Regions from separate parts of the Dactylosporangium cerinum genome, predicted to be linked through region 2. Evidence: predicted binding sites of a transcription regulator. Region 2 holds the regulator's gene; each other region holds the start of a gene.
The links. The regulator HrcA, encoded in region 2, represses chaperone genes, less so after heat shock. The targets are predictions, from matches to a motif close to GGTTNGCACNCTCNNNNNGAGNGTGCNAACC.
Positions count from the first base shown of each region.

Region 1: a site for HrcA is predicted at 2,991-3,021, ahead of groES (co-chaperone GroES). Genes of this name have one in related genera too.
Region 3: a site for HrcA is predicted at 3,001-3,031, ahead of groL (chaperonin GroEL). Genes of this name have one in related genera too.

Region 1 covers NZ_JBHSIU010000086.1:133,432-143,822, forward strand. Annotated here, with positions in the region: gene ybaK (Cys-tRNA(Pro) deacylase) at 1-175, opposite strand, end outside; gene ACFPIJ_RS49630 (hypothetical protein) at 193-939, shown strand; gene ACFPIJ_RS49635 (class I SAM-dependent methyltransferase) at 958-2,103, opposite strand; gene ACFPIJ_RS49640 (hypothetical protein) at 2,107-2,868, opposite strand; gene groES (co-chaperone GroES) at 3,099-3,413, shown strand; gene groL (chaperonin GroEL) at 3,510-5,150, shown strand; gene ACFPIJ_RS49655 (molybdopterin-dependent oxidoreductase) at 5,260-6,759, shown strand; partial or broken gene ACFPIJ_RS49660 (WhiB family transcriptional regulator) at 6,909-7,274, opposite strand; gene ACFPIJ_RS49665 (helix-turn-helix transcriptional regulator) at 7,455-8,213, shown strand; gene ACFPIJ_RS49670 (DUF5319 domain-containing protein) at 8,278-8,670, opposite strand; gene guaB (IMP dehydrogenase) at 8,840-10,342, shown strand.
Region 2 covers NZ_JBHSIU010000037.1:106,168-116,558, forward strand. Annotated here, with positions in the region: gene ACFPIJ_RS27105 (phytanoyl-CoA dioxygenase family protein) at 1-393, opposite strand, end outside; gene ACFPIJ_RS27110 (VldE C-terminal domain-containing protein) at 541-1,434, opposite strand; gene ACFPIJ_RS27115 (enoyl-CoA hydratase-related protein) at 1,528-2,304, opposite strand; gene hemW (radical SAM family heme chaperone HemW) at 2,322-3,521, shown strand; gene ACFPIJ_RS27125 (DUF4870 domain-containing protein) at 3,566-4,132, opposite strand; gene hrcA (heat-inducible transcriptional repressor HrcA) at 4,319-5,341, shown strand; gene dnaJ (molecular chaperone DnaJ) at 5,374-6,498, shown strand; gene ACFPIJ_RS27140 (16S rRNA (uracil(1498)-N(3))-methyltransferase) at 6,603-7,301, shown strand; gene ACFPIJ_RS27145 (SDR family NAD(P)-dependent oxidoreductase) at 7,374-8,111, opposite strand; gene ACFPIJ_RS27150 (histidine triad nucleotide-binding protein) at 8,145-8,495, shown strand; gene ACFPIJ_RS27155 (serine hydrolase domain-containing protein) at 8,492-9,841, shown strand; gene ACFPIJ_RS27160 (VOC family protein) at 9,838-10,391, opposite strand, start outside.
Region 3 covers NZ_JBHSIU010000028.1:413,594-423,984, reverse strand. Annotated here, with positions in the region: gene ACFPIJ_RS24675 (dipeptidase) at 50-1,117, shown strand; gene groL (chaperonin GroEL) at 1,204-2,826, opposite strand; gene ACFPIJ_RS24665 (cold-shock protein) at 3,212-3,415, opposite strand; gene paaN (phenylacetic acid degradation protein PaaN) at 3,742-5,415, opposite strand; gene ACFPIJ_RS24655 (MFS transporter) at 5,510-6,766, opposite strand; gene ACFPIJ_RS24650 (helix-turn-helix domain-containing protein) at 6,818-7,324, shown strand; gene ACFPIJ_RS24645 (GNAT family N-acetyltransferase) at 7,313-8,422, opposite strand; gene thrC (threonine synthase) at 8,698-9,966, opposite strand; SAM riboswitch class I at 9,977-10,115, opposite strand; gene ACFPIJ_RS24635 (glucosyl-3-phosphoglycerate synthase) at 10,212-10,391, shown strand, end outside.

The sequences.
Region 1 (10,391 bases), on a different contig from region 2:
GGCCGTCGATGGTGGTGACGAGGGTCTTGAAGAGGCGGGACGGCTCGACGCCGAGGGCCGCCGCGGCTGCCTCGCCGTAGGAGGCAGCCCGGGGGTCGACCTCGTAGGTGTGCGGAGTGAACGCGATCTTCTGCCGCGCCAACAGTGCGGTCGCCGGGGTGCCCTTGCTCGCCACTGGCCCACAATAGCGAGATGCAGATCGGTGCCGTCCAGATGTACCTGGGCTACGGGCACATCTTCCTGGGCGCCACCAGCGGCCGTGACATGTCCGTGTTCGACGGTGACGGGCCGATCACCGCGACCGACCGGCACGTGCGGGTCGCGGCGCGGCCGCAGGTCGGGCTGGTCAGGGTCCGGTTGTGGCAGGGGGCCGGGCCGCGGGTCGGCCGGCTGGTGTTCGACGGGGTGCTGGACCTGCCGGACGCCCGGTTCTGTGTGGAGGAGGCGACGGGGCTGTCGCGGTTCGTGACGAAGGTCAGTTCGGTGGAGCCGCGGGTGCTTGTCGCCGTCGACGACCCGGGGCACGCGTCGCGGATCGACGTGGTCCTCGAGCCGGAGTTCGTGCCGCGCAGCGCGCAGGTGTGGACGTCGGGGGAGCCGCCGTTTCCGAAGCTGACGGTCGCGCCGACGGCGCCGCGGCACCGGGCGGACGTGTTCGCCGACGCCCTGGCCGGGCACGACTTCCCGCGGCGGCGGCTGGCGGCGGCGCTGACGGTGATGGGGGAGGAGCGGCGGGTCCGGGGTTCGGAGCAGATCATCGCGTTCTTCATCAACGACGTCGTCGAGTGGCTGCGCTGGCTGCATGAGCGCATCACGTGGGACATGTGCCGCGAGTCGGGGCGGATGCTGACGGAGCAGCTGGGGCGCCGCCCGCCGGAGGACCTCGCCGACGACGTCCTCATCGACCTGCAGCGCCGCCTGGGCCAGCAGCTCTACTGACCCGGGCGGCGACCTGGATCAGGGGACTCTGCGAAGCAGGAGCACGGCCGGCGCGCCGGCCACCCGGGTCAGGGCGATCACCGCGGCCTGGGTGCCCGACAGCCGCAGCGACCTGCGCAGCTCCTCCACGTCCAGGGCGGAGCCGCGTTTGAGGATCGTCAGCGCGCCGACGTCCAGGGACCGCAGCGCGGTCCGCAGCCGCTTCAACGCGACCGGCAGCTGGTCGAGCACCTCGTAGCAGCGCCCGAACGGGGTCGGCACCGGTGTCGCGGTGTAGACGTAGGCGATGGTGGGGTCCGCCAGGGTGCCGCCGACCGTCGCGGCGAACTCGGCGACGAGGTGCGACCGGATCACGGCACCGTCCGGGTCGTACACGAAATTTCCGACCGGTCCGACCGGGGCGGCCAGCGAACCGCTCCCCGTCAGCGACTCCACCGACGAACCCTGGAACAGGGTCGCCCGCCGGGGAGCGGACGCGAGCGGGCCGCACCACGCCGCCGCCTCCACCACGTCACCGTCGACCGAGACCCATTCCCCCTCGGCCCCCGGCGGCAACATCGCGTGGTCGATCCCGGGAGCGAGTTTCAGCACCGTCATCGGCACGCGGGCGGCCAGCCCGACGACGAAGTCCCACGGCGGCGAGTAGGCGCGGGGGTCGAACACCCGCCGCCCGCCGGAGGTGCGCCGGGCGGGGTCGCAGAACACGGCGTCGACCTCGTCCAGCGGGACGGATGCCGCGTCGCGGGGCTCCACTCGTACCAACTGGGAAAGACCCAACGCGAGCACGTTCGCCGACGCGGTCGCGGCCGTCTCCTCGCTCGCGTCGACGGCGTGCACGCGCAGGCCGGCCCGGGCGAAGGCGATGGTGTCCGCACCGATGCCGCAGCCCAGGTCGGCGACGCTGGTCGCGCCCGCGGCGGCGAGCCGGGCCGCCCGCCGGGCCGCGACGGGACCCCGGGTCGCCTGTTCGAGACCGGCCCGGGTGAAGTGCATCACGCCCGCGTCGGCGCCGAACTTGGCGACCGCCTTGCGTCGCAGCGCCACCTGGGTCAGCGCGGTGGCGGCGAGGTCCGGCGGGAAGCCGGCCGCCCGCAGCGCCGACGCGGCCGCCAGGGGGTCGCCGTCCGGCAGTGCCGCCGCGGCTTTCAGGGCCTGTTCGAGCATGCGTTATGAGATCCCTAGGATGCCGTTGGCCTTGCCGAGACTCTTCTTGACCTTGAAGGTATAGCTGTCGCCGGCATTCGACGAGCCGTGCACCAGCCAGTAGTCGCCCTTGTCCTCCTTGGGCTGGCCCTCGGTCCAGTTCGGCGGGGCCTTCTTGCCACCGTAGTTGCCCGCGATGGAGTGGCTGGAGTAGATCGCCATGCGTTGCGTGTTGCCGTTGTACCAGGCGTTGATGAAGTTGTTCACGTAGCTGGACGGGTCCGAGGGGTACTCGGTCTTCTCGATCACGACGTCGGTGACGGCCTGCGGCTTGCCCAGCTTCTGCTCGTCGACCGTGACCTGGAGCTGGTCGCCGTGGTCGTTGCGCAGGATGCAGTCGGAACCGTCCTTCTTCGCGTACTTCCAGTTGGTGTCGGCGCCCTTTTCGATGTACTGGAAGTTGGACACGGCGCCGGCGCCGGCGAGCTGCTTGATCCGGCCGCTGTCGTTCCTGGTCCACGCGGTGACGACCGCCTGGCAGTAGCCCTTCGCGTCACCCGGGTAGGTGGGCGCGGCGCTCTTGTCCGTGGCGGGGCTCTGGTTGCCGCCGTCGGATGCCGCGGTGGAGGCGCCTCCGCCGTTGGTGTTCTCGCCGAACGCGGAGGAGTCCGAGGGGCCGGTGCTGGTGGCGGCCACGGGCGTGCCCCCGCCGTCCTTCTTGCCGCAGGCGGTGAGAGACCCCACGGTCAGGAGGGCGACGATCAGCGTGCCGAGCAGCCTCTTCATACCGCTGAGCGTAGATCGGCGGCGGTGTGCACGCCGCGGTCCGTCGCGTAGCCGACGACGGGTGAATTCGTGGCGTGTTTGGCACTCTCCTTGACGGAGTGCTAGCCAGCGACATAACCTCCGATTAGCACTCTCGTGTCGAGGGTGCCAGCCAACCGGCTGAAGCCGGCACCCGCGACGACGGCTTCACCGGGCACTCGATAGCGCAAGATTCAATACCCCAGGAGGGTATGCCCGTGACTACCGCGACGAAGGTTGCGATCAAGCCGCTCGAGGACCGCATTCTGGTCCAGGCCAACGAGGCTGAGACGACCACCGCCTCGGGCATCGTCATCCCGGACACGGCCAAGGAGAAGCCCCAGGAGGGCACCGTCCAGGCTGTGGGCCCCGGTCGTATCGACGACAAGGGCAACCGGGTTCCGATCGACGTCAAGGTCGGCGACACCGTCATCTACTCGAAGTACGGCGGCACCGAGGTCAAGTGGGGCGGCCAGGAGTACCTCGTGCTCTCCGCCCGTGATGTCCTCGCGGTCATCGAGAAGTGACCCAGACCAACAAGTAGAGCAGTGGCCACCGCCCCGGACCCGTGCGCGCAGCGCTGGCGGCCGGGGCGGTGTCGCCTTTGAAGGGACATCACACGCATGGCGAAGATCCTGAGCTTCTCCGACGAGGCGCGCCACCTGCTGGAGCACGGCGTCAACCGCCTGGCCGACACGGTCAAGGTCACGCTCGGCCCGCGCGGGCGCAACGTCGTTCTGGACAAGAAGTTCGGTGCCCCGACCATCACCAACGACGGTGTGACGATCGCGAAAGAGATCGAGCTCACCAACCCTTATGAGAACCTCGGCGCCCAGCTGGTCAAAGAGGTCGCCACCAAGACCAACGACGTCGCCGGCGACGGCACCACCACCGCCACGGTGCTGGCTCAGGCGCTGGTCCGCGAGGGTCTGCGCAACGTGACCGCGGGCACCAACCCGGCGGGCATCAAGCGCGGCATCGACCTGGCGACGGCCGCCGTCGTCAAGGCGCTCAAGGAGAAGGCGACCCCTGTCGCCAGCCACACCGAGATCGCCCAGGTCGCCACCATCTCCGCGCAGGACGCCACCATCGGCGACCTGATCGCCTCCGCGATGGAGCGGGTCGGCCGCGACGGCGTCATCACGGTCGAGGAGGGCTCCACCCTCACGACCGAGCTCGAAGTCACCGAGGGCATGCAGTTCGACAAGGGCTACATCTCCCCGCACTTCGTGACCGACGCGGAGTCGCAGGAGGCGGTGCTCGAGGACACCTATGTCCTCGTCACCACCCAGAAGATCGGCGCCATCGAGGAGCTGCTGCCGCTGCTGGAGCAGATCGTCAAGGACAACAAGCCGCTGCTGATCATCGCCGAGGACGTCGAGGGCCAGGCCCTGTCGACCCTCGTGGTCAACGCCATCCGCAAGACCTTCAAGGTCGTCGCGGTCAAGGCGCCCGGCTTCGGCGACCGGCGCAAGGCCATGCTCCAGGACATCTCGATCCTCACCGGCGCCGAGCTCGTCGCCCCGGAGCTGGGCTACAAGCTCGAGTCGGTCGGCACCGAGGTCCTCGGCACGGCCCGGCGCATCGTCGTGGGCAAGGAGCTCACCACGATCGTCGACGGCGGCGGCGAGAAGAGCGAGGTCACCGCGCGGGTCGAGCAGCTCCGCAAGGAGATCGAGGCCTCCGACTCCGACTGGGACAAGGAGAAGCTCAACGAGCGGGTCGCCAAGCTCGCCGGTGGGGTTGCGGTCATCAAGGCCGGCGCCGCCACCGAGGTTGAGATGAAGGAGCGCAAGCACCGCATCGAGGACGCGATCTCCGCGACCAAGGCGGCGGTCCAGGAGGGCATCGTCCCCGGCGGCGGCGCCGCCCTGGCCCAGGTGCTCCCCGTCCTCGACGGCGATCTCGGCCTGACCGGTGACGAGAAGGTCGGTGTCTCGATCGTGCGCAAGGCGCTCGTCGAGCCGCTGCGCTGGATCGCGCAGAACGCGGGCTTCGACGGCTACGTCGTGGTCGGCAAGGTCGTCGGGCTCGACTTCGGTCACGGTCTCGACGCCGCCACCGGCGAATACGTCGACCTGGTCAAGTCCGGCATCGTCGACCCGGTCAAGGTGACCCACAGCGCGGTCTCCAACGCCGCGTCGATCGCCGGTCTGCTGCTCACGACCGAGAGCCTGGTCGTCGAGAAGCCGGCCGCCCCGGAGCCCGCCGCCGGTGGCGGTCACGGGCACGGCCACGGCCACTCGCACGGCCCCGGTTTCTGAGTCACGCGACATCGTGAGGGGCCCTTCATGCGTGAAGGGCCCCTCACACAGTTATTAGGGATCGATTACCGCCCTTGGTGGGTGATGATCCACAGCGCAGACTGGAGCCGTGCTCACTCGTAGGAATGCCGCCCTCGCCGGTCTGGCGGCCGCCGGGGTGTCCCTCGGCGTCGCCGAGGTCGTCGCGATCCTGACGGGCGCGACCACCTCCCCCCTCGTATCCGTCGGCGGGGTCGTGATCGACTCGGTGCCCGCGTCCGTCAAGGACTTCGCGGTGGCGGTCTTCTACACCTACGACAAGATCGCGCTGCAGGTCGGCACGCTGCTGATCCTCGCCGTCTTCGCCGCCGTCGCCGGAATTCTCGCGACCCGCCGGATGGTGTACGGGTATGCCGGCATCGCCGGCTTCGCCCTCGTCGGGATCGCCGCCGCCATGACCCGCCACGACGCGCCCTGGTATGCGTTCGTGCCGACCCTCATCGGTGCCGCCGCCGGCGCCGGGGTGCTGCGGTGGCTGCTTGTCCGGCCGCCGGTCGAGACGTTCGAGGAGCGCCGCTTCTTCCTCCGCGCCGCCGGTGGGACCCTCGCCGCCGCGTTCGTCGCGGGGATCACCGCCCGCTGGTGGGCGACCCGCCGTGGGGTCCAGGCCGACCGCGCCTCGGTGCGGATCCCGGTGGCGCCCGACACGGCCGCGCCGCTCCCGCCGGAGGCCGACGCCGCCCTGCCCGACCTGGCCCCGTTCGTGACGCCGAACAAGGACTTCTACCTCATCGACACCACCCTCGTCGTGCCGCAGGTGTCGTCGGAGGACTGGACGCTGCGCATCCATGGGCGGGTCGAGCGGCCGCTGACCCTCACCTTCGAGGAGCTGCTCAAGCGTCCGATGATCGAGCGGTACGTGACGCTCGCCTGCGTCTCCAACGACGTCGGCGGCGGGCTCATCGGCAACGCGAAGTGGCAGGGCGTGCGCATCGCCGACCTGCTCGACGAGGTCCGCCCGAAGGCCGGCGCCGACCAGGTGGTCAGCCGGTCGGTCGACGGATGGACCGCCGGCACCCCGACCGCGCTGCTGCGCGACGGCAGGGACGCGATGCTCGCGATCGCGATGAATGGCGAACCGCTGCCCATCGAGCACGGGTTCCCGGTCCGCATGGTGGTGCCCGGCCTCTACGGGTACGTGTCGGCCACGAAATGGCTCGCCGAACTGGAGCTGTCGTCGTTCGCCGACTTCGACGCGTACTGGATCAATCGTGGCTGGGCACGGGAGGGGCCGATCAAGACCCAGTCGCGGATCGACACCCCGCGCGACGGTGGCAAACCGGCCGCGGGGCAGGTCATGATCGCCGGAGTCGCCTGGGCGCAGCACCGCGGCATCTCCAAGGTCGAGGTCCGCGTCGACGAGGGGCCCTGGCAGGAGGCGAAGCTGGCCGCGGTGCCGTCGATCGACACGTGGCGGCAGTGGACGCTGCCGTGGACGGCGACCCCGGGCAAGCACCGGCTGACGGTCCGGGCCACCGACAACGGCGGCGACACGCAGACCGAGGCGGTGGCACGACCGGACCCGGACGGTGCCACGGGATGGCACTCGGTGCAGGTCGAGGTGCGCTGACCCACCCCCGGGCAGCAGGCGGGCCCGGCCGGTGGCCGGGCCCGATCAGCGCAGCGGGGCTACCTGGCGGCGGGGCGGGCGCGGTCAGCGCCGGCGCGGCGGCGCTGGGCGGGCACGTTCGGCGCCGGATGGGTGCGAACCGTGCGCAGTGGCACCGGCGGGGGCGAGGGACGCAGCCCCAGCTTCGCCTCCAGGCGCGACACGTCGACCGTCGTGCGACTGCGGTCCGCGCTGTCCTCCCAGCCGATGGCCAGCAGTCGCAGCCGCTCGCTCTCGCTGAAGCCGCCCCAGACGCCGTACGGCTCCCGGGTGGCGAGCGCCTGAGCGGCGCACTGCGCCCGGACCGGGCATGCGCGGCAGACGTTCTTGGCCGCAGCCTCGCGCCGGCCGCGTGACGCGCCACGCTCGCCGTCCGGGTGGAAGAACTGTGCGCTGTCGCGCCCTCGACACAAGCCGAGTCGCTGCCAGTCCCACACGTCCGCGATCGGGCCGGGCAGTCGAGTCACATTCGTCATTCGCCCCTCCTTCCTAGCTTGCGGACTGGAATTCGCGAACTGCACAATCCCTGTACAACGCGCGAGACCGCCGCAGGTAACGGGATGTCGTCGGTCAATTTCTCGTAGGCCAATCGCGGCGAAACCACGTCTAGATCTCGCCATTTCGTGTTTCTCTCTTTGAGAGAGAGGAGCACGACGGTGCGTACGATTTTGGTGTGTGTGCGAACACAGGTCGCGGCACAGACGGTCGCCGCAGCCGCGGCCAGGCTCGGGGTGGCACACGCGGTGCGGACCGCCGTCACGATGGTCGAGGCGCTGGCCCGACTCAGTGAGCAGCCCGCGGACCTGGTGCTGGCCGACCCGACCCTGGCCCGGCCGGACAGTGCGGAGTTCTCACGCCGTGTCCTGGCGGTGTCGCCCGGCTCGACGGTGGTCTTCTTCGGCACGGAGGAGCCGCGCGCGGCGGCCGCGGCGATCGCCGCCGGCGCCAGGGCGGTCATCCGGGTCGACACGGCGGACCCGGTGACGACGCTCGCGAAGGCGGTGCTGCTGGTGCTCAGCCAGGTCGGCCGCAGCAACGGCGACCCGGTCCTGCCCGCGCGGGTCGGCACGCCGACCCAGCCGGCCGGCGGGGTGCTCCCGGCGGGCCGGGGGCTGCCCGGCGCCGCGAGGGCCGCGGTCGGGATGGCAGGCGCGCGCGTCGCGGGCGCCGGCGTGCCACAGCAGCGCGGCGACGTGCCCGGCGAGACGCCGCGGCGCCGCGTTGAACTGACCGAGCGCGAGCTGCAGGTGCTGCGCGGCATGGCCGACGGCAAGAGCAACGCCGAGATCGGCCGGGAGCTCTTCGTCTCCGAGGACACGGTCAAGACGCACGCTCGCCGGCTGTTCCGGAAACTGGGAGCGCGCGACCGGGCACACGCCGTTGCGGCGGCCTTCCGTGCCGGTCTGGTGAGTTAGCGCTCCGAGCCATGCCGCGTCGGTACCCCGCGCGCGGCAAACCTAAACGAGGGCGTCCAGCGACTCAGCCGTCGTTGTCGTCCGTCGCACTCGCGAGTGCGTCGTGGACCCCGTCAGCGTAACCCCGCGCGTATTCCCATGTGACGTAATGGTCAGGGTCCGGGTCGAAAGCGGGCTCGTGCACCCGTGGCCGGCCCGACGTGAGCAGGTGCTTCAGGTTCCCCCGCAGCAGGTCCCAGTCGAAGTAATGCGGCTCGTGGCAGTCCTCGCACTCGATGACGAGCCCACGGACGCCGATCGCCGTGAGCAGCGCCTGGTAGATCTCGAGGTCGGCAAGGTCCTCGAGAACGTCCTGGCGCTCGGCGGCGGTCAACGGGTCGTCGGCACCGCTGTCGTCGAGCTCGGCCGAAGGATCGGCCGGGTCACCGGCGAAGGGGTCGATGGGCTCTTCGTGCACGCCTCAACGGTAGCCCCATTACCGGCGCGTGTGGGGCTCGGTAGTGAGAGCGGTGGTTCCGGCGGATCTGGCAGCGAAGTTACCCAGGGCACGTCCGGCTATGGCGGAGGGGTGCGCCGCCGGGGCGGAAGTACGATGAGACGCACCCGCCGGACGACCGAGAGCTGGGATGCGCTTCATGGATTTCTCGCCGCGACCTGACGTTCTGCCGTTGGGCCTGACCTTCGACGACGTGCTGTTGCTGCCAGGTGAGTCCGACGTCGTGCCGAGCGCCGTCGACACCTCCAGCCACGTCACCCGGAACATCACCCTGCGCATCCCGCTGGTCTCCAGCGCGATGGACACGGTGACCGAGGCCCGGATGGCGATCGCCATGGCACGGCAGGGCGGCATCGGCACGCTGCACCGCAACCTGTCGATCGAGGACCAGGCGCAGCAGGTCGACCTGGTGAAGCGGTCCGAGGCCGGAATGGTCACCAACCCGGTGACGTGTTCGCCCGACGACACGCTCGGCGAGGTCGACCGGCTCTGCGGGCGCTTCCGCATCTCCGGTGTCCCGGTCGTCGACGCCGCCGGCCAGCTGGTGGGCATCGTCACCAACCGTGACATGCGGTTCGTCTCGGACCCGGCCACGCCCGTCCGCGACATCATGACGGTCACCCCGCTCTACACCGCGCTCGTCGGGGTGAGCAAGGACGAGGCCCGCGCACTGCTGCGCAAGCACAAGGTCGAGAAGCTGCCGATCGTCGACAACGCCGGCAAGCTCCGCGGCCTGATCACGGTCAAGGACTTCTCCAAGAGCGAGAAGTTCCCGCACGCCACGAAGGACGACGCCGGCCGGCTCCGGGTCGCCGCCGCGGTCGGGGTCGGCGAGGACTCCTACAAGCGGGCCCGCACGCTGATCGACGCCGGCCTCGACATCGTCATGGTCGACACCGCACACGGGCACAACCGGCAGGTCGTCGAGATGGTCGCCCGGCTCAAGAAGGAGACCACCGTCGACGTGGTCGGCGGCAACGTGGCGACCTATGCCGGCGCCCGGGCGCTCGCCGAAGCGGGCGCCGACGCGGTCAAGGTCGGTGTCGGCCCGGGCTCCATCTGCACGACCCGCGTCGTCGCCGGCGTCGGCGTGCCGCAGATCACCGCCATCATGGAGGCCTCCCGCGCCTGCGCGCCGCTCGGTGTGCCGGTCATCGGCGACGGCGGCATGCAGTATTCCGGCGACATCGCCAAGGCGATCGTGGCCGGCGCCGACACCGTCATGCTCGGCAGCCTCCTGGCCGGCTGCGAGGAGAGCCCCGGCGACCTGATCTTCATCAACGGCAAGCAGTTCAAGTCCTACCGGGGGATGGGCTCGCTCGGCGCGATGCAGTCCCGCGGCCAGGCCAGGTCGTATTCCAAGGACCGCTACTTCCAGGACGACGTGCTGTCCGACGACAAGCTGGTGCCCGAGGGCATCGAGGGCCAGGTCCCCTTCCGCGGCCCCCTCTCCGCGGTGGCCCATCAGCTGGTCGGCGGTCTGCGCTCCGGCATGGGCTTCGTCGGCGCCGCCACCGTCCCCGACATGCACGAGCGGGGCCAGCTCATCCGGATCACCGCGGCCGGGCTCAAGGAGAGCCACCCGCACGACATCCAGATGACCGTCGAGGCACCCAACTACCACTCGCGGTAGCGCAACCCGCGCGAAGCGCGGACACCCCCAGCAGTGCCCAACAATGGCA
Region 2 (10,391 bases):
GTAACCGTCCTGGTGCCAACCCCACGAGGGGGCCTCGGTCATCGCCGCGGGCGGGGTGATGTCGAGGTGGTTGTGGTGCGTGTAGATGTTCCAGCCGGCCAGGCCCCACATGTACGGGAAGAGCGTCGGCTGGGTCAGCAGGTGCCCGAAGAGCTCGTCGCGGTTCAGGAAGCCCAGCAGGTGCAGCGTCCCGTCCTTCTTCAGGCTGCTGGAGCCGGCCGCCTGCTCCTCGGCGTAGACCCGGTCCATGGCCGCTTCGAGCTGCGCGCGGTGGTCTTCCTTCAGAACGTTGCGGACCAGCAGGAAGCCCTGATCCAGGAATTCCTTGCGGTCAGCCTCGCTGATCGGCTCATAGCCGGTCAGACCGCCGTAGTCGGGTGCAGCGGACGTCATGTCCTCCCCTTACTTTCGTCAACCAGGGAACGACCGATGGTAACGCGAGGTGTACATGGGTCCGACTCCGGAGTTGGCCTCCGGACAGTGCGCAAAAGCCGCCCGAACGGCCGACAACCTGCGGGTCGTGCGCGACGTCAAGGTCTGTCAGTAGACCTCGGCGACGACCTGTCCGGCTGCGGTGCCGCCACGCTGCGTGACCTGGGTCCATCCACCGCTCTTGGCGGTCCACTCCATGTCGTTGAAGGCGACCCGCTTGACGCCGTGGTCCTGGGCGTGTGCGACCAGCCAGTGCGCGTACTGCCAGCCGGTCTTCTGCTCGCGGACCTTGAGCGCGACGCCGACGAGGTCGGCGACGTCGGCGGTGCTGACGTTGTTGCCCCAGTCGAGTTTGACGCCCGCGGTGAGGGTCTTCGCGGCCTCGACGCCGTGGCTGGTGGACTCGGTGACGGTGCAGGCGACCGCGCTGGTGGCGTCGCCGCTCAGCGCGCGGGCCATGATCTCCGACTCGTCGACCCACTTCTCGTAGGCCTCGGGGTGGGCGCTGCGCTGGACCTCCTGCGCGGCGTCGGTGACCCGCATCTTCTCCCAGCCCTTGACCTTCAGCAGGGCGGTGTAGAAGGCGTTCGCGGCGTAGCGCGGGTCGGCGATCTGCTCGGGCTTGCCCCAGCCCTGACTGGGCCGCTGCTGGAACAGGCCGATCGAGTCGCGGTCGCCGCCGCTGAGGTTCTCCAGCTTCGACTCCTGCCAGGCGGTGGCGAGGGCGACGACCAGCCCCCGCTGCGGCACCCCGCGGCGCAGGCCGACGGCGGTGATGGTCGCGGCGTTGGCGACCTGCTCCGCGTCGAGGGGGACCGAGGTGTCCGTGCCCGAGGAGGTGCCCGCGGTGACCGAGGCGTTGCCGGCGTTGATGATGCAGGCGTGGCCCGGCGGCAGCAGCTGCGGCAGATGTTCGCTGATCCGCTGCACGAGCACGTAGACGGCAACGGACGCGACGACGGCGAACACCGCCAACCCCGCCAGCACATGTCGTGTACGCATCGTCACCTCCTCGTCCTGAGAACTCGACCAGCGTACGTCCCGCCCGCCACAGGATTCCCGGGTTGCACGCGGGGTCCAGGCGAGTTGGACCGTTCAGTTGAGGCCGTCAGGGATCCAGTTTGGGTCTCTTTTGTCCCGGAATGCCGTGATTCCCTCGATTCCCTCCGCTGAACCGAAATACTCCACCGAGAGCGTCGTCATGGCCGCAACCTCGTCACGGAACGTGTCGGCTTTCTGCCGCCGCAACAGCGCCTTCGTGCCGCGCAGCGCGCCCGGCGCACCCCGCACCAACGCCGCGACGAACGAAGCGACCGCCTCGTCGACCTCGTCGGCCGGGACAGCCGCCGTGACCAGGCCGATGTCGCGGGCCCGGGCGCCGTCGAAGGTGGCGCCGGTCAGGAACAGCTCGCCGGCGGCGCGCGGGGAGAGCCGCGGCAGCACCGTGGTGGAGATCACTGCCGGGATCACGCCGATGCGCACCTCGGAGAATGCGAAGGTCGCGTCGAGCGAGCACACCGCGAGGTCCGCGGCGGCGATGAGACCCAGACCGCCCGCCCGCGCCGGCCCGGTCAGCCGCGCGACGACGGGTTTCGGCCCCTCCCAGATCGCGGTGAGGACCTCGCCGAGCCGGTTGATCGGCGGCCGGCCCGACCCGAACGCGGCCGCGGTCTCCTTCAGGTCGGCCCCGGAGCAGAAGACGGGGCCGGTGTGGGTGAGCACGACGACCCGCACCGCGTCGTCCTCGGCGGCGGCGGCCAGGGCCGCAAGGAGCTCCTCGATCAGGGCCGTCGACAGCGCATTGCGGTTCGAGGGGCTGTCGAGCGTGACCGTCGCCACGCCGTGCGCCGTCTGTGACCGAACGAGTGGCATGCGGGCACACTAGTGAAATGCCCGGAACACTGCCAGAAGGCGAGCCGATCCCGCGCGACGGCGCGCTGCCCGACGGGGTCGCCGACGCGGCGGGGGAGGCCGGGTTCGGGGTCTACGTCCACGTCCCGTTCTGCGCCACCCGGTGCGGATACTGCGACTTCAACACGTACACCGCCGACGAAGGCGTGCTCAGCGCCGGCTACGCGGAGCAGGTCCTCGACGAGCTGGCCCTCGCGGCGAAGGTGGTCGCGCCGCCCCGGGTCGACACGGTCTTCTTCGGGGGTGGCACGCCGACGCTGCTGCCGCCGTCGGAGCTGGGCCGCATCCTGGACGGCATCGACCGCACCTGGGGCCTGGCCGGCGACGCCGAGGTGACCACCGAGGCCAACCCGGAGTCGGTCGACGCGGCCGGCCTGCGCGAGCTGCGCGCGGCCGGGTTCAACCGGATCTCGCTCGGCATGCAGTCCGTCGCGCCCGGGGTTCTGGCGGTGCTCGACCGCCGCCACACACCGGGCCGCCCCGCGGCCGCGGTCGCCGAGGCGCACGCCGCCGGCTTCGAGCGCGTGAATCTCGATTTGATCTACGGTACGCCCGGCGAACGGCCCGCCGACTTCGCCGAGTCGTTGCGCACGGTGATCGACTCCGGGGTCGATCACGTCAGCGCCTACGCGTTGATCGTCGAGGACGGCACCCGGCTCGCGGCCCGCATGCGCCGTGGTGAGCTGCCGTTCCCCGACGACGACGTCGCCGCCGACCGCTATCTGGCCGCCGAGCAGGCCCTCACCGACGCCGGCATGACCTGGTACGAGGTGTCGAACTGGTCCCGTGACTCGCCCTGCCGGCACAACGAGCTGTACTGGCGCGGCGGCGACTGGTGGGGCCTCGGCCCCGGCGCGCACAGCCACGTGCGGGGCGTGCGCTGGTGGAACGTGAAGCACCCGCACACCTACGCGGCCCGCCTGGCCGAGGGTGCCTCGCCGGGCCACGCCCGTGAGGTGCTCACGGCGGCCGAGCGGCTGTTCGAGGACGTGCTGCTGCGGATCCGGCTGTCCGACGGGCTGCCGATGTCCGTGCTCGACCCGGCGGGGCTGGACGGCGCGCGCCGCTGCCTGGCGGACGGCCTGCTCGACGCCGCCGCGTTCGACGCCGGCCGGGCCGTGCTGACCCTGCGCGGGCGGCTCCTCGCCGACGCGGTCGCCCGGGACCTGACCCCATGAGAAAGGGACGGACCGTGATGGTCCGTCCCTTCAGCGGGGGGTTGTTACTTGATGAAGCGGTAGGTCATCGGGTAGCGGTACAGCTCGCCGCCGTTGGCCTTCATGCCCGCGATGATCGCGAACACGATGATGATGATCCACGGCACGATGAGCGTGAGGCCGAACGTGCACACCGAGAGCAGGGCACCCACGAACAGGATGATGCCCCACGTGATGTGGAAGTTCAGCGCCTCATTGGCGTGGGCCTTGACCGTGGGCGACTCGTTGCCCTTGACGAGCAGCGCGATGAGCGGGGCGATGAAGCCGATGAAGATGCCACCGAAGTGGGCGATCAGGGCCCAGGTCTTCTCGTCGCTGTTGGCGTAGCCGACCGGACCGGCGCCCGGGTAGCCACCCGGCTGCTGGTAGCCGTACTGTCCCGGCTGCTGGTAGCCGCCGGGCTGCTGGTAACCCTGCTGGTAGGCGTTCGGGTCCTGGTAGCCGCCACCGCTGGTGGGCGGTGGGTAGCCGCCGCCACTGGTCGGCGGATACTGTGCCCCGCCCGGCGTCGAATAGGGGTTGTTGGGGTCGTGCGGAACGCCGTACTCCCCGGGGCGAGGTGGTTCACTCATGGGGGCCACGGTAGGGGTACCGATCAACTATGGCCAGCGACGCGGCATGACTTCTTTTGGACAAACTTTACGCAGACCAGCGCAATAGCGGCGGTTCGCACACATGACGATCATTCCGTGGGCGGCGGGGGCGACGTAGACTGGCACTCGCGAAGTGGGAGTGCCAGTTCTTTTGAGGGGGTGCGTATGGCTCTCGACGAGCGCAAGCTCGAGGTCCTGCGCGCCATCGTCGAGGACTATGTCGCCACCCAGGAGCCCGTCGGCAGCAAGGCCCTCGTCGAGCGGCACAACCTGCGGGTCTCACCGGCGACCGTCCGCAACGACATGGCCGTCCTCGAGGAGGAGGGCTACATCCGGCAGCCGCACACCAGTGCCGGCCGGGTGCCCACCGACGCCGGCTACCGCCTCTTCGTCGACAAACTGTCCCGGGTCAAGCCGCTGAGCCCCGCGGAGCGCCGGGCCATCGAGCGGTTCCTGATCGGCGCGGTCGACCTCGACGACGTCGTGCACCGCACCGTCCGGCTGCTCGCGCAGCTCACCCGGCAGGTCGCCGTCGTGCAGTATCCGAGCCTGTCCCGCGCCAGCGTCCGGCATTTCGAGCTGGTGCCGATCTCCACCACCCGGCTGATGGTGGTCATGATCGCCGAGACCGGCCGGGTCGAGCAGCGGCTCGTCGACCTGCCCGGCCCGATCCTCGCCGACGACGTCACCGAGCTGCGCCGCAGGATCAACGAGAAGCTGGTCGGCAAGCGCCTCGTCGACACCCCGCCCCTGGTCGAGGCGCTCGTCGAGGAGGCCGCGCCGAGCCTGCGCCCGCCGATGACCGCCCTGTCGACGGTGCTGCTGGAGACCCTGGTGGAGCGCACCGAGGAGCGGATCGCGCTCGCCGGCACCGCCAACCTGGCCCGCGGCGGCCTGCTGGACTTCCAGGGTTCGCTGCGTCCGATCCTCGAGGCGCTCGAGGAGGAGGTCATCCTGCTCAAGCTCTTCGGTGAGGTCGAGCCGAGCATGACCCGGGTCCGCATCGGCGACGAGAACGAGATCGAAGACCTCCGCAGCGCCTCGATCGTGGCGACCGGCTATGGGCCGGGCTCGATCGTCGTGGGCGGCATGGGTGTGCTGGGGCCGACCCGGATGGACTACCCCGGCAACATCGCCACGGTGCGTGCCGTGGCACGCTACGTCGGCGATCTGCTGGGACAAAGTTGAACCTCATGGACGAGTCAGGGGCATAAGACTCAGTGGCGAAGGACTACTACGGGATTCTCGGTGTCAAGCGGGACTCCACGGCCGATGAGATCAAGCGCGCCTACCGGCGGTTGGCGCGCGAGTTCCACCCGGACGTCAATCCCGATCCCGTGGCACAGGAGAAGTTCAAGGAGATCAACGCGGCCTACGAGGTGCTGTCCGACCCGCGCAAGCGGGAGATGGTCGACCTCGGCGGCGATCCTCTGGCGCCCGGTGGCGGCGGGGGCGGCCCGCAGGGCGGCGCGTTCGTCGGTTTCCAGGACATCATGGACGCGTTCTTCGGCACGACCGCCAGCCGTGGGCCGCGCCCGCGGATCCGGCCCGGTGCCGACGCGATCCTCCGTCTCGACCTCGACCTGCACGAGACCGCGTTCGGCGTCGAGGCGCCGATCACGGTCGACACCGCGGTCGTGTGCGCCACCTGCACCGGCGCCGGCACCGCGCCCAACACCCACCCGACGACCTGCGAGATCTGCGGCGGCCGTGGCGAGGTCCAGTCGGTGCAGCGCACGTTCCTCGGCCAGGTCGTCTCGGCCCGGCCCTGCTCTGCCTGCCAGGGCTTCGGCACCGTCATCCCGCACCCGTGCGCGACCTGCGGCGGCGACGGCCGGGTCCGCACCCGCCGCACGCTGACCGTGAAGATCCCGTCCGGGGTCGAGGACGGCATGCGCATCCGCCTCGCCCAGCAGGGCGAGGTCGGCCCCGGCGGCGGCCCTCCCGGCGACCTGTATGTCGAGATCCACGAGCGCCCGCACGACGTCTACTCGCGCAAGGACGACGACCTGCATTGCCGGGTCACCGTCCCGATGACCGCGGCGGCGCTCGGCACCCGGCTCACGATCAAGACCCTCGACGGCGAGGAGACGGTCGACGTCAAGGCCGGCACCCAGCCCAACCAGACCCTGCGCATCCGCGGCAAGGGCGTCCCGCACCTGCGCGGCGCCGGCCGCGGCGACCTGCACGTCCACCTCGACGTGCGGACCCCGACCCGGCTGGAGCCGGAGCAGGAGAAGCTGCTGCGCGACTTCGCCCGCACCCGCGGCGAGGAGGTCGCGGAGCTGTCCAAGCAGGGCGGCTTCTTCTCCCGCGTGCGCGACGCCTTCAATGGTCACGCGTGAGGGTCCGGAGCGCAGAGGAGGGCACTCACGCGTGTGTGTTCGGGTTTGGTGTGACCGCGTGAGGGTCCTGAGCACTCACGCGTGTTCTGGCCCGGCGTGACCGCGTGAGCCTTCCGCTCTTCCTGGTTCCCTCCTTACCGTCTCCGGATTCCCGGTGGCGGCTGGACGGGCCCGAAGGTCATCACGCGGCCAACGTGCAGCGGCTCGCCGTGGGGGAGTCGCTGCTGTTGTCCGACGGGCGCGGCGGCCTGCTGCTCGCTGTTGTTGCGGCCGCGCACAAGGGCGCGCTGGATCTCGACCTGTCCGCTCCGAGTTTCGTGCCGGCGCACGACCCGCAGATCACCGTCGTGCAGGGGATCGCCAAGGGGGACCGGGCGGAGCTGGCCGTGCAGCTCATGACCGAGCTCGGCGTCGACCGGATCGTGCCGTGGCAGGCGGCCCGCAGCATCGCCCGGTGGAAGGACGCCAAGCCGGTCGAGAAGTGGCGCGCCACGGTCCGCGAGGCGGTCAAGCAGTCCCGCCGGGCCTGGCTGCCCGAGGTCACCGACGCGCGGACCACGAAGCAGCTCGCCCTGACCGGCACGGTGCTGCTGCTGCACGAGGAGGCGTCGGTGCCGCTGTCGACCGTCCCGCTCGCCGGCGACATCACGCTCGTCGTCGGGCCGGAGGGTGGGATCGCCCCGGAGGAGCTGGCCGCGTTCCCGGACGCGGTGCCGGTCCGGCTGGGCCGTGAGATCCTGCGCACGTCGACCGCCGGTGCTGCCGCGCTGGCCGCTCTGTCGGTCCGCCTCGGCCGCTGGTGATGCGCGGCGTCCGGTGACCCCTTCGGGTCGTCCGGACCGGCGGCGGTGTGGGACCACCGACGACCGGAGGCGTCACCGGAAATACGACGCACCGTTCAGGTCGAGCACGGCGCCCGACGACCACTCCGAACCCGCCAGGAACAGCACCGCCTCCGCGACCTCCTCGGGCCGCGCGACCCGGTTGAACGGGCTCTGCGCCCGGATCGCGGCGCCGTCCCCGGCATCCATGATCGCGTTGCCCATGTCGGTGGCGACGAACCCCGGGGCGACCGCGTTGACGGCGATCCCGCTCGGCGCGAGCGCGAGGGCGAGGGACTGGGTCAGCGAGTTCAGCCCCGCCTTCGCCGCGCCGTAGGCCGGGTAGAGCGGTTCGCCGCGGTACGCGCCGCGGGAGGACACGTTGACGATCCGGCCACCCTCGCCGAGGTGCCGGGCCGCGCACCAGCAGACGTTGGCCGGGCCGGTCAGGTTGGCCGACAGGGTGTGCTGCCAGGCCGCCTGCCAGGCCGCGTAGTCGTCGGAGAGGATCGGGTGCTCGACCGCGACCGCCGCGTTGTTGACGACGACGTCGAGGCCGCCGAGGGAGAGCGCGGCGCCGTCGACGAACGCCCGCACCGCGGCGGGGTCCGTCAGGTCGCCGGAGACGATCACGTGCCCCTCGCCGGGCAGGCCCGCCCGCACCTTCTCCGCCAGCTCCGCGGAGTCACGGTGGTGCACCGCCACGACGTCACCCCGCTCGGCGAACGCCCGCGCGACCGCCTCGCCGATTCCGCGGGATGCCCCTGTCACCAACACCTTGCGTCCAGACATGGCAGCACCCTACAAGCCGAATACGATGCGACTGTGACTGATGACTGCCTGTTCTGCCGCATCGTCGCGGGGGAGATCCCGGCGACGGTGGTCCACGAGACCGACGACACCCTGGCGTTCCGCGACATCGGGCCGAAGGCACCGGTGCACGTGCTGGTGATCCCGAAGGCCCATCACACCGACGTGGCCGCGCTCGCCGCCGCCGATCCGGCCCTCGCGGGGAAGCTGCTCGCCGCGTGCGGCGCGGTCGCCGGGCAGGAGGGCCTGACCGGGGACGGATACCGGGTCATCTTCAACACGGGCCGGTTCGGCGGCCAGGAGGTCTTCCACGTCCACGGGCACGTCGTCGGTGGCCGCCCGCTCGGCCCGATGCTGTCGATATGACGGCCCTGGAGCGTTACGAGCGGCTCGCCCGCCAGGTCCAGGCCGACGCGCGCGTCCCGGCGCTGAGCGTGGCCATCCACCGCGCCGACCGGCCGTTGTGGACGTTCACCGTCGGCGCCGACGTCGACGCGCGCAGCCAGCTGCGGATCGGGTCGGTCACCAAGACGTTCACCGCGGTCCTGGTGATGCAGTGCCGCGACGAGGGTCTCCTGGAGCTCGACGACCCGATCTCGCGGCACCTGCCGGTGAAGGCGCACGGCGACCTCACCGTCGGCCGGATGCTGTCGCACCTGTCGGGCCTGCAGCGGGAGCCGTTCGGCGACGTCTGGGACACGATGCAGGCGCCGGACGTCGACACGCTGCTCGACCAGCTCGACCGGGCCGAGCGGGTGCTGCCGGCGGGGCGGCGGTTCCACTACTCCAACCTGGCGATCGCGCTGCTCGGCCACCTCGCCGGGACGCTGCGCGGCGGGACCTGGGAGGAGGTGCTGCGCGAGCGGATCCTCGACCCGCTCGGACTGGACGACACGGTCGTCACGCCGAGCCGGCCCGTGGTCGGGTATCAGGTCGACGCCTGGTCCGACTACGCGCACCCGGAGCCGCCCGACGACTTCGGCGCGGTCGGGCCGGCCGCCCAGCTGTGGAGCACCGCCGCGGACCTGGCGAAATGGGCCGCGTTCCTGGCCGACCCGAAGTCGGTCGACGCCGCCGAAACGGTCCTCGCGGCCGCGACGGTCGAGGAGATGCGGGCGCCGCAGGCGGTGACGGAGGACGTGCTGTGGGCCCGGGGTCTCGGGCTCGGGCTGATCCTGCAACCGCAGCCGGGTGCCGAGCGGATCGTGCACGTCGGCCACGACGGCGCGATGCCGGGCTTCCTGGCCGGCGCGTACGGGCGGGTCGGCGGCGCCAGCACCCCGGGCGCGTTCGGCGCGGCGGCGCTGGGCTCGTCGGGCACCGCCGGCGAAGTCATCGACCTGGCACACCAGCTGCTCGCGGCGGCGGTCGAGGCCGACCCGGCCGACATCGCGCCGTGGTCGCCCGCCCCGCCACCGCCGCAGCCCTACCGCTCGGTGCTCGGCCGCTGGTGGGGTGAGGGCTTCGAGTACGTCTTCAGCTGGCACGGCGGCGCGCTGCAGGCCCGGTCGGTGGATCAGCCGGCCGGCCGCCCACCGGCGGTGTTCGCGCCGGTCGACGGCCAGCCGGACGTGTTCCGCACCGTGTCCGGCCGGGAGGCGGGCGAGCTGTTGCGGCTGACCCGCGCCGAGGACGGCACGGTCGAGCGGCTGCACTGGGCGACGTACCGGTTCACCAGGGGGCAGGAGACGTTCGACCGGTATCAGTTCTAACGGGATATGACGGTGAAGACGGCGCCGTTGGGGTCCACCACGACCGCGATGCGGCCGTGCGGGGAGTCGAACGGCCCGTGCTGGACCTGGCCGCCCGCCGACTGGACCCGGTCGGCGGCGCGGTCGGTGTCCGCGGCGGCGAAGTAGACCATCCAGTGCGGCGGGATGCCCTCCCACGCCTCGGTCATGGTGAGCCGCCCGGCGACGGGGTCGGCGTTGCCGAGGCTCCACGCCGTGTAGTCGAACTGCTCGTCGGCCTCGACCCTGGTCTGCCGGTAGCCGAACAGGCCCTGGTAGAACGTGTCGACGGCGTCCGGTTCGCGGGTGTTGACCTCGGCCCAGCACAGCGCGCCGTCCTCGTCGAACAGCTGCGAGCCGGTGTGCTGGCCGGGCTCCCACGCGCCGAACGCGGCGCCGGACGGGTCGAGGGCGAAGAGCATCCGGCCGTTGCCGGGGATGTCCATCGGCGCGACGATGATCTTGCCGCCGCCGGTGTCGACGCGCCTGGCGGTGTCCTCCAGGTCGTGTGACATCAGGTACAGGCTCCAGG
Region 3 (10,391 bases), on a different contig from region 2:
CTTCACGTGATGCGGGCAAAATCGGCATTTCACCCTTAGAGTCGTTGGGATGAGCGGTGCGATACCCGTCATCGACGGCCACAACGACCTGGCCTGGCGCCTGCGGATGCAAGGGCTGCCGGCCGAGATGAGCGCCACGGGCCTGCACACCGACATCCCCCGGCTCAGAAAGGGCGGCGTGCGGGCGCAGTTCTGGTCGGTGTACGTCCCGTGCGGCGGCCCCGAGTCCGCCGCGACCGTCAAGGTGCTGGAGCAGGTCGACCTGGTCCGGCGGCTGGTCGAGGCGCACCCCGAGGACCTGGCGATCGCGACGAACGCCGACGAGGTCGAACGGATCGCCGCCGGTGGACGGATCGCGTCGCTGCTGGGCGCCGAGGGCGGGCACTGCCTGGACGACTCGCTCGGCGTGCTGCGCAGCCTGCACCGGCTGGGCGTGCGGTACCTCACCCTCACCCACGGCAGGAACACGAACTGGGCCGACAGCGCCACCGACGCACCCGGGGTCGGCGGGCTGTCGGCGTTCGGCGTGGAGGTGGTCCGCGAGCTCAACCGGCTCGGCATGATGGCCGACCTGTCCCACGTCGCGACGAGCACGATGCACGCGGCGCTGGACGTCTCCACCGCGCCGGCGTTCTTCTCGCACTCCTCCGCCCGGGCGCTGTGCGACCATCCGCGCAACGTCCCCGACGACGTCCTGGCCCGCGTCCGCGACACCGGCGGGGTGGTGATGGTGACGTTCGTGCCGTTCTTCCTCAACGAGGCCTGCCGGCGGTGGGGCGACGAGTTGTACCGGGTGGAGGACGCCATCCCGGCCGAGTACGGCTCACCGGAGTTCGAGCGCCTCCAGCGGGAGTGGATCGCCGCCAACCCGTGCCCGCCGTCGAGTGTGCGGGACGTCGCCGATCACGTGGAGCACGTCCGCGACGTCGCGGGCGTCGAGGCGGTCGGCATCGGCGGTGACTTCGACGGCACGGAGGTGCTGCCCGACGGCCTGGCGGACGTCTCGGCGTATCCGGTGCTGTTCGACGAGTTGCGCGCCCGCGGCTGGTCCGACCCGGACCTGCGACGACTCGGCTGGGACAACACCCTGCGAGTCCTGCGCGACACCTGCGGATGACAAGACGCGGACACCCCATGGACAGCAAGAGACAGCAAGAAGGGCAGACCCGACCGGGCCTGCCCTTCTCGACGAGAAACCTGGACTCAGAAGTCCATGTCGCCGCCGCCGGGCGCACCCGCCGGCGCCGGGGTCTTCTCCGGCTTGTCCGCGACCACTGCCTCGGTGGTGAGGAAGAGCGCCGCGATGGAGGCGGCGTTCTGCAGGGCCGAGCGGGTGACCTTGGCCGGGTCGATGATGCCCTCGGCCAGGAGGTTCACGTAGTCGCCGGTGGCGGCGTTGAGGCCCCAGCCGGCTTCGAGGTTGCGGACCTTCTCCACCACGACGCCGCCTTCGAGGCCGGCGTTGACGGCGATCTGGCGCAGCGGCGCGTCAAGGGCGACCTTGACGATGTTCGCGCCGGTGGCCTCGTCGCCGACGAGGTCCAGCTTGTCGAACGCCGACTTGCCGGCCTGCACGAGCGCGACGCCACCGCCGGGGACGATGCCCTCTTCGACGGCCGCCTTCGCGTTGCGAACGGCGTCCTCGATGCGGTGCTTGCGCTCCTTGAGCTCGACCTCGGTGGCCGCGCCGACCTTGATGACCGCGACGCCGCCGGCGAGCTTCGCCAGCCGCTCCTGCAGCTTCTCCCGGTCGTAGTCCGAGTCCGACTTCTCGATCTCGGCCCGGATCTGCGCCACCCGGCCGTTGATGCCGTCGGCGTCGCCGGAGCCCTCAACGATCGTGGTCTCGTCCTTGGTGATGACGACCTTGCGGGCCTTGCCCAGCAGGTCGACGGTCGCGTTCTCCAGCTTGAGACCGACGGTCTCGGAGATGACCTGGCCACCGGTCAGGATCGCGATGTCAGTGAGCATCGCCTTGCGGCGGTCACCGAAGCCCGGGGCCTTGACGGCGACGGACTTGAACGTGCCACGGATCTTGTTCACGATCAGAGTCGCGAGGGCCTCGCCCTCGACGTCCTCGGAGATGATCGCGAGGGGCTTGCCGGACTGCATGACCTTCTCCAGCACCGGGAGGAGGTCCTTCACCGCGGAGATCTTCGACTCGACGATGAGGATGTAGGGGTCGTCGAGGACCGTCTCCATCCGCTCGGTGTCGGTCACGAAGTACGGCGAGATGTAGCCCTTGTCGAAGCGCATGCCCTCGGTGAGCTCCAGCTCGAGCCCGAAGGTGTTGCTCTCCTCGACCGTGATGACGCCTTCCTTGCCGACCTTGTCCATCGCCTCGGCGATGATCTCGCCGACCGTGGAGTCACCGGCGGAGATCGAGGCCGTGGAAGCGATCTGCTCCTTGGTCTCGACGTCCTTGGCAAGGTTGGCCAGCTCCGACGCGACAGACGCGACGGCGGCCTCGATGCCGCGCTTCAGCGCCATCGGGTTCGCACCCGCGGCGACGTTGCGCAGACCTTCACGAACCAGCGCCTGGGCGAGGACGGTCGCGGTCGTCGTGCCGTCACCGGCGACGTCGTCCGTCTTCTTCGCGACCTCCTTGACCAGCTCGGCGCCGATCTTCTCGTAGGGGTCCTCGAGCTCGATCTCCTTGGCGATGCTCACACCATCGTTGGTGATGGTGGGCGCGCCCCACTTCTTCTCGAGGACGACGTTGCGGCCCTTGGGGCCCAGCGTCACCTTGACGGCGTCGGCGAGGGTGTTCATGCCCCGCTCGAGGCCGCGGCGCGCTTCCTCGTCGAACGCGATAATCTTGGCCATTCGGCGTTGTCCTCCTGGACACTCCGGTTACGCCTCGACCCACGTGGGGCCGGCGGCTCACCGCCTGCTTTCGCACCTTCAAGGACCCAGTGGGATCCCCGGTGGTCGGGCCGGATGAGCCCGCGACGACCAGCTCCTCGACGCTCGCGCGCCCAGGCGCTGCACCGCCCCGACCGTTGGCACTCACCTGACGCGAGTGCCAACTCCTGTTTAGCACTCTGACCGTGCGAGTGCAAGCAAACCCGAGGTGACGGCCCGGGTGGTCGAAGCGCCCTAAACAGCTACAAACCAGGCATGAATGGCACGAACAATGCCGGAATAGACGCAGGGCACCGTTTCTCAGAAATGAGAACGGTGCCCCGGCGGGGTGGATCCAGACGATGTCTCAGGCGAGATGACGGACCTTCTCCGCCTGCGGGCCCTTCTGGCCCTGCGCGATCTCGAACTCGACGCGCTGTCCGTCTTCCAGCGATTTGTAGCCATCCATCTCAATCGCGGAGAAGTGGACGAAGACGTCCTGTCCCCCGTCGACCGCGATGAAGCCATAGCCCTTTTCGCTGTTGAACCACTTCACGGTGCCCTGTGCCACGGTGCACTTCCTCTACTTCGGTCCCTCTTGCTCAATCCGGCTGGCTGTGGGGACCAGCCTTGAGGTCCTCGGCCGGGCACGCCGGGCCTTGGGGTGGCACCGGCGCGAGGATCGACGACCGAAACGGACGGTACACGAGATAACCCGAGGCCCGACAGCCCCAAATCGGACAGCAAGGTCACGAATCATGCGCACGCAAAAGGTTCCCGATGGGACCTTTTCGAGTCGCCTTCTTGACGGTTTCCTGCCGGCGCAGACATCGCCAGTCGACTAAGCCCCGACTAAGCCCGGGACCGGGCCGCGGCCGCGCGCCGGCAGGGCCCCGACTAGGCGTGCCTGCGCGACTGCACCACGCGGAAGCGACTGGCCACGTAGGCACCGTCAGTGAGCGCGGCATTGGCGGCGGGATTAGCGCCGCTGGCGTGGAAGTCGGAAAACGCGGCCGACTGGTTCACGAAGACGCCGCCGGTAAGGTTGACTGACAGATGAACGCCGGCCTGGAGGGCGGCCTCTTCCATCGCGTCCAGCACATCGGTTGACGTCGAATACACCGAAGCCGTCAATGCGCCCTTCTTGCCGACCGTGTCGGCGAAGATCCGCAAACTGCCGGCGGTCGAATCGGTTGCGACAACGAACGAAATAGGACCGAACCACTCAGTGCCGTAGGTTGCCTCGGCAGCCGCGTCGAGTCGCACGATGAGAGGCGTGCGGACGGTCGCGTCTTGATATGCCGGATGCGTAACGTCTGACGATTCCAACAGCACGGTGCCGACCGTGCGGGCTTTCTCCAACCGGTGCAGGACGCCTTCATTGACGATGGCGCCGGAAAGCTCCACACCCTTGGCCGGGTCGCGGGTCAGTGCGGCGACCGCGGCGGTGATCCCGGCGGCGACGTCGTCGAACGAGCGATGACCGTCCTCGGTGTCGATGCCGCCCGAGGGCACCAGGACGTTCTGTGGCGTCGTGCACATCTGGCCGGAATACAGCAGCAGCGAGAAGCCGATGTTGCGGCACATCCCGGCGAAATCGCCGGTCGAGTCGACGACGATCGTGTTGACGCCGGCCTTCTCGGTGTACACGACGGCCTGGCGGGCGTTGTCCTCCAGCCAGTCGCCGAACTCGGTCGAGCCGGTGAAGTCGATGATGCGCACCTCGGGGCGCAGCGCGAGGGTCTTGGCGAGGCCCTCCCCCGGCGCCTCGGGCGCGAGGAGCACCAGGTTGGGGTCGAAGCCGGCGTCGGCCAGCACCTCGCGGGCGATCCTGACGGTGATCGCGAGCGGCAGCACCGCACCCGGGTGCGGCTTGACCACGACGGGGTTGCCGGTGGCGAGGGACGCGAACAGGCCGGGGAACGAGTTCCAGGTCGGGAACGTGTTGCAGCCGATCACCAGGGCGACGCCGCGGGGCACGATGTGGAAGGTCTTGCTCATCCGCAGCGGCTCGCCCTTGCCGGCCGGCTTCTCCCAGGTGGCGGTCGCCGGGGTGCGGATCATCTCGCGGTAGGCGTAGGCGATCGCCTCGAGCGCCCGGTCGAAGGCGTGCGGGGCACCGGCCTGGAACGCCATGACGAACGCCTGGCCGGTGGTCGCGTGGACGGCGTTGGCCAGCTCGAACGCCCTCGAGTGCAGCCGGGCGAGGATCTCCACGCAGACGCCGGCGCGGGTCTGTGGTCCGGCGTCGCGCCAGGCGGGCAGGCCCGCAGCGGCGGCGGCGAGCAGGCCGTCGACGTCGAGGTGCGGATACCGCACGTCGAGCGGGATGCCGAAGGGCGAGGACTCGGTCGCGACCCAGTCCGTGATCGACGGCTGGTCCTTGAGCGGGAAGTCGGCGCCGAGGTACGCGCGGAAGGCTGCCTCACCGTCGGCCGCGGCGTGCTCGCCGTAGACGCGGGGGCTGGGCGACTCCGGGTACGCCGACCAGTACGCACGCTCGGCGATCGCGGTCAGCGCCCGCTCGAGGGTGTCGGTGTGGGTGGTGAACATGGGGTGTGGGTTCTCCATGTCGCCATCCTGCCATTCGGGAAGCGCCGATCTTGCGGTTGTGACCGGAAGCCGCGACTGGAACCACGCAACCCGTCACAACCGCAAGATCGGCCTACTTCCGCACCACCTCCGTGCCCGCGGAGGGTGCGGACGTCAACTCGCGGAGCTTCCGCAAGGGTGACAGAACGAGGGGCAATACGGATAGCAGTGATCCGGCGCAACCGATCCACAGCGTCTCGGGAACCCCGAGCCAGTGGCCGAGCGCGCCGCCGACGAGCCCGCCGATCGGCATGGTGCCCCAGACGATGAACCGCATCGTGGCGTTCATCCGGCCGAGCAGGTCGTCAGGGGTGATGCCCTGCCGGAAGCTGACCTGGGTCACGTTGTAGACGACGACCCCGATCCCGAACACGACATATCCGGACGCGGCCAGCCACAGCCGCCAGTCGGCCTGCGCGAGCGGCACGAGCAGCAGGCCGAGCCCGGCGCCGAGCATCGAGATCCACATTGCCGGCCCCTGGCCGAACCAGCGCACGAACGGGTTCACCAGGAACGCGCCGGCGAGCGCGCCCAGGCCCGTGACGCTGAACCACAGGCCGATGACCGCCGGCGACAGGGCGAGGTTGCGGGCCAGATAGATGATGAGCATCGCGTTGATGATCGATCCGAAGAAGTTGCCGGTGCTCGTGCACATCGCAATCGCCCGCAGCAGGCGGTTGCTCAGGACGAACTTCAGGCCCTCCATGATCTCGCGGCCGAGGTGCGCGTCGGCCTTGCGGACCGGGCGCTCCTCGATCCTGCGGATCCGCCACAGGGCCAGCGCGGAGACGAGGTAGCTGGCCGCGTCGGCGGCGATCGCGAGCGGGCCGCCGAGCAGCTTGATCAGGCCGCCGGCGACGGTCGGGCCGCCGATCTGCGAGGTGGAGCGGACCAGTTCGAGCCGCGCGTTGCCCTCGACCAGGTGTTCCTTGCCGACCAGGAACGGCAGGTAGCTCTGATACGCGACGTCGAAGAAGACCGTGCACACGCCACAGAGCAGGCCCACCACGTACAGCTGCGGCATGTGGAGCTGGTCCATCCACCAGGCCAGTGGCACGGACGCGAGCAGGACGGCCCGCAGCACATCGGCCATGATCATCGTCCCGCGGCGGCGGAGCCGGTCGACCAGTGCGCCGGCGGGCAGGCCGACCAGCAGGAAGGCGGCGGTCTCACAAGCGGCGAGGACCCCGACCTCCAGGGCGGTGGCGTCCAGCGTGATCACCGCGACCAACGGCAGCGCCAGCAGCGTCACCTGCGTGCCGACCTGGCTGATGGTGTCGGCGGTGAACAGCAACCGGAAGTCGCGATCGCGGAGCAGTCCGAGTCTCACCAGCCCACTGTCAATGACCGATTGGGAAAAGTCAATCGGTAGAATCGAACGATGCAGCGACCAGCTACCGACGCGGAGGCCAAGGCACTCGCCTCCGGTGTCCGCCTGCGCATCATCCGGCTCTGCCTGGACCGGGCGCTCACCAACAAGGAGATCGCCGGGCGCCTCGACGCCAACCCGGCCACCGTGCTGCACCACGTCCGGACGCTGGTCGCGACGGGGTTCCTGGTGCCACAGGAGGAGCGCCGCGGGCCGCGCGGCGTCCGCGAGGTGCCCTACCTGTCGACGACCAAGTCGTGGAACCTCAGCCTCGGCGACCAGGAGGCGAACACCAACCGGGCCATGCTCGACGCGTTCGAGCAGGAGCTCGCGCTGCTGGGCAACCAGGTCGACGCGGTCAACTTCGCGCGCCTCGGCCTGCGGCTCACCCCGGAGGAATGGCAGGAGCTGCAGGACCGCTTCGAGACGCTGCTCGACGAGTACGCCCAACGCGACCGCACCCACGGCCGGCCCTACTCGATCTTCCTGGCCATGTACGAGGACCGCTCACGCGACTGAGGCCTGCCAGTTCGCCCAGCGGTCCATGGCGCGGAACCCCATCGCCTCGTTGATCGCGATCATGTGCGTGTTGACCTCGGCGTTGAAGGTGTCGACGATCCGCACCGCCGGCTCCTGCGCGCGCATCGTCCGCAGGTTCACCACCTTGCTGATCATGCCGAGCCGGTGCCCGCGGTGCGCGGGGTCGACCAGCGTGACGAGCTGCCACGCGTGCCAGTCGACGGACTTCGCGACCCGCAGCGCGCTCCAGGCGACGAGCCTGCCGGACGCGTCGTGGATGACACCGGTCTCGTACGCGCGGGCACCGTAGTGCGCCCGCGTCTCGTACGTGCGGCGCAGGCGATCGACGTCGACCTTCTCCGCCTCGAAGTCGAGATCACCCTTCGGCGCCTCGTCCAGGAACGAGCTGTCCAGCAGGGCCAGGTCCTCGAGCAGCTCCTCGGGTGGCCGGTTGCCCCACTGGACCGTGGAGTAGCCGGCCGCCTTCGGCCAGCTCCCGGCGAGGAGACGGTCCAGCTCGGCATCGTCTGCGGTCGACAGGTCGAGCCGGCGGCGGACGTCGATGAGCTTGTTCTCCAGACCCGTCGCCGCGGCGAACGGCGCGGACGAGCCGATCGGCGCGCCGCCCAGGTCGGTGATCACGCTGAAGCCCATCACCGAGGTGCGGCCCCTGGCCAGGCCGAAGTCGACGGCGTGCCGGTAGAGCGCGCGCCCGACACCCTGCCGGCGATGCTCCTTGAGGACCAGGATGTCGAGGAACGACTTGCCGAGATTGTCGTAGACCGGCAGGTCGGCCTGGACCAGCCCGACGGGCTCATCGCCGCGCCAGGCCAGGAAGATGTGCCGCTCGGCGCCCGGCATCGGCAGGCGGACCCGCACCTCGTGCTCCGCGCGACAGTTCGGCGGGAGGTCCGGCAGGTCCGCGAGGATCGCCTCGTTGCCGACGGTGAAGGCCGCTTCGACTGCCGTCGGGTCATCGACGTCCAGCTCTACGATGCGCAGGTCCTGGGTCATGCCGCCAGCGTGGCCCACCGGCGCGCGGCCCGACAACAGATATATGCCGGCCCGGAAATTGGTCGAGAGGACGCTCGCCAGCACCTCCGGTGCTGTGGTCGCGGGCCTGGACCAGGGTCCGGGCCTCGCGGCGACACGTCCTCCCGCATCGAGCATCCTGGCGCGCGGTCCTGAGGTCGTCAAGTCCCTCACAGGGTGGCTTCGAAACGCTCGGCTCGACCGCAATCACTATCCGTCGCGGTCAGGTCCGTCAATCGGCTGAGTCCGCCCTCGTCCGAGCGTGGAAGCGCTCTCTCAAACGCAGCCGGACCGACACCGAGCGTTACCGATGCCGGCCGGTTGCGCGAAAAAATCAGCCATCAGCTCAAAAGCCCAGCCTCGCGCACGGACTTCAGGGACGGCTTCACCCGGTGCGACGGACCGACCGTGCCGGCGACCGCGTCGAGGGTCTTCAGCCCGTCGCCGGTGTTGAAGATGACCGTCTCCTTCGCCGGGTCGAGCTTGCCGGACTCGACCAGCTTCTTCAGCACCGCGGCGGTGACCCCGCCGGCGGTCTCGGCGAAGACGCCGGTGGTGCGGGCGAGCAGTTCGATGCCGGCGCGGATCTCCTCGTCGTCCACGTATTCCATCCAGCCGCCGGTGCGCCGCACCGACTCCAGCGCGTAGACCCCCGCGGCCGGGTCGCCGATGTTGAGCGACTTGGCGATGCCCGTCGGCTTGACCGGGACGATCTCGTCGGTGCCCTTGTGCAGCGCCACCGCGATCGGGTTGCAGCCCGCGGACTGTGCGCCGAACACGGCCCACTCCGTGTCGGGCACCAGGCCGATCTCGACCAGCTCGCTGAACGCCTTGTCGATCTTGGTGAGCAGCTCGCCGCTGGCCATCGGGATGACCACCTGCGCCGGGATCCGCCAGCCGAGCTGCTCGGCGACCTCATAGCCCAGGGTCTTGGACCCCTCGGCGTAGAACGGCCGGACGTTGACGTTGACGAACGCGGTGTCCTCGAACTCGTCGGTCTCCGTCAGCTCCGAGCACAGCCGGTTGACGTCGTCGTAGGACCCCTCGATCGCCACGACGTCGCCACCGTAGACGGCGCTCATGACGACCTTGCCGGGCTCCAGGTCGGCCGGGATGAACACGGTCGACGGCACCCCGGCCCGCGCCGCGTGCGCGGCGACCGAGTTGGCCAGGTTGCCGGTGGAGGCGCACGAATAGCGGGTGAAGCCCAGCGCCTTCGCCGCGGTCAACGCCACCGAGACGACCCGGTCCTTGAACGAGTGGGTCGGGTTGGCCGAGTCGTCCTTCACCCACAGCTGCCCGGTGATGCCGAGCTCCTTGGCCAGCAGATCAGCCTTGACCAGCGGGGTCAGCCCCGGGTCGAGGGTGACGCGGCTGGCGGGGTCGGTGCCGACGGGCAGCAGCGGCGCATAGCGCCAGATGTTCTGCGGGCCCGCCTCGATCTGCTCCCGGGTCACCCGGGCGAGCGCCTCGGCGTCATAGCCCACCTCGAGGGGACCGAAACACTCGTAACAGGCGTGCTGCGCAGCGAGCGGGAACTGGGCGCCACAGCCACGGCACACCAGGTGGCGGGCGGGGGAGTCGGTGAAGACGCTGAGCGTCGAGGTCATGGAGGCCTTCCTCTCATCTTCCCCAGGTGCATGGCCTTGCGCACCGGGACGGATTTGGCACCTACCGCGACCGGCCTCAACGTCGAGACGCGTCGCAGGGGTTGCCGGGGCTTCATCGGGCCGTATCCCTCTGCCCCTCTGGATGAGGTATTCAGTTGTGACGTGCGTGTTTCCGATTGTAAGGGCCGACACGGCCGCGGTTGTATGAGTCATCTCACGAGATGGACCTGACTACGGTTTCACTCATGCATCCCGACGCGGCGGCCTGGTTCGCCAAGCGCACCTCGACCTGGCGTGACTGGCCCATCGCCGACCTCCAGAGGCGCAAGGGCGACACCCGGGTCAGCGTCGTGCTGCCCGCGCTGGACGAGGAGCCGACCGTCGCCGAGATCGTCGCCGGCGTGCGCACCCTCATCCCCCTGGTC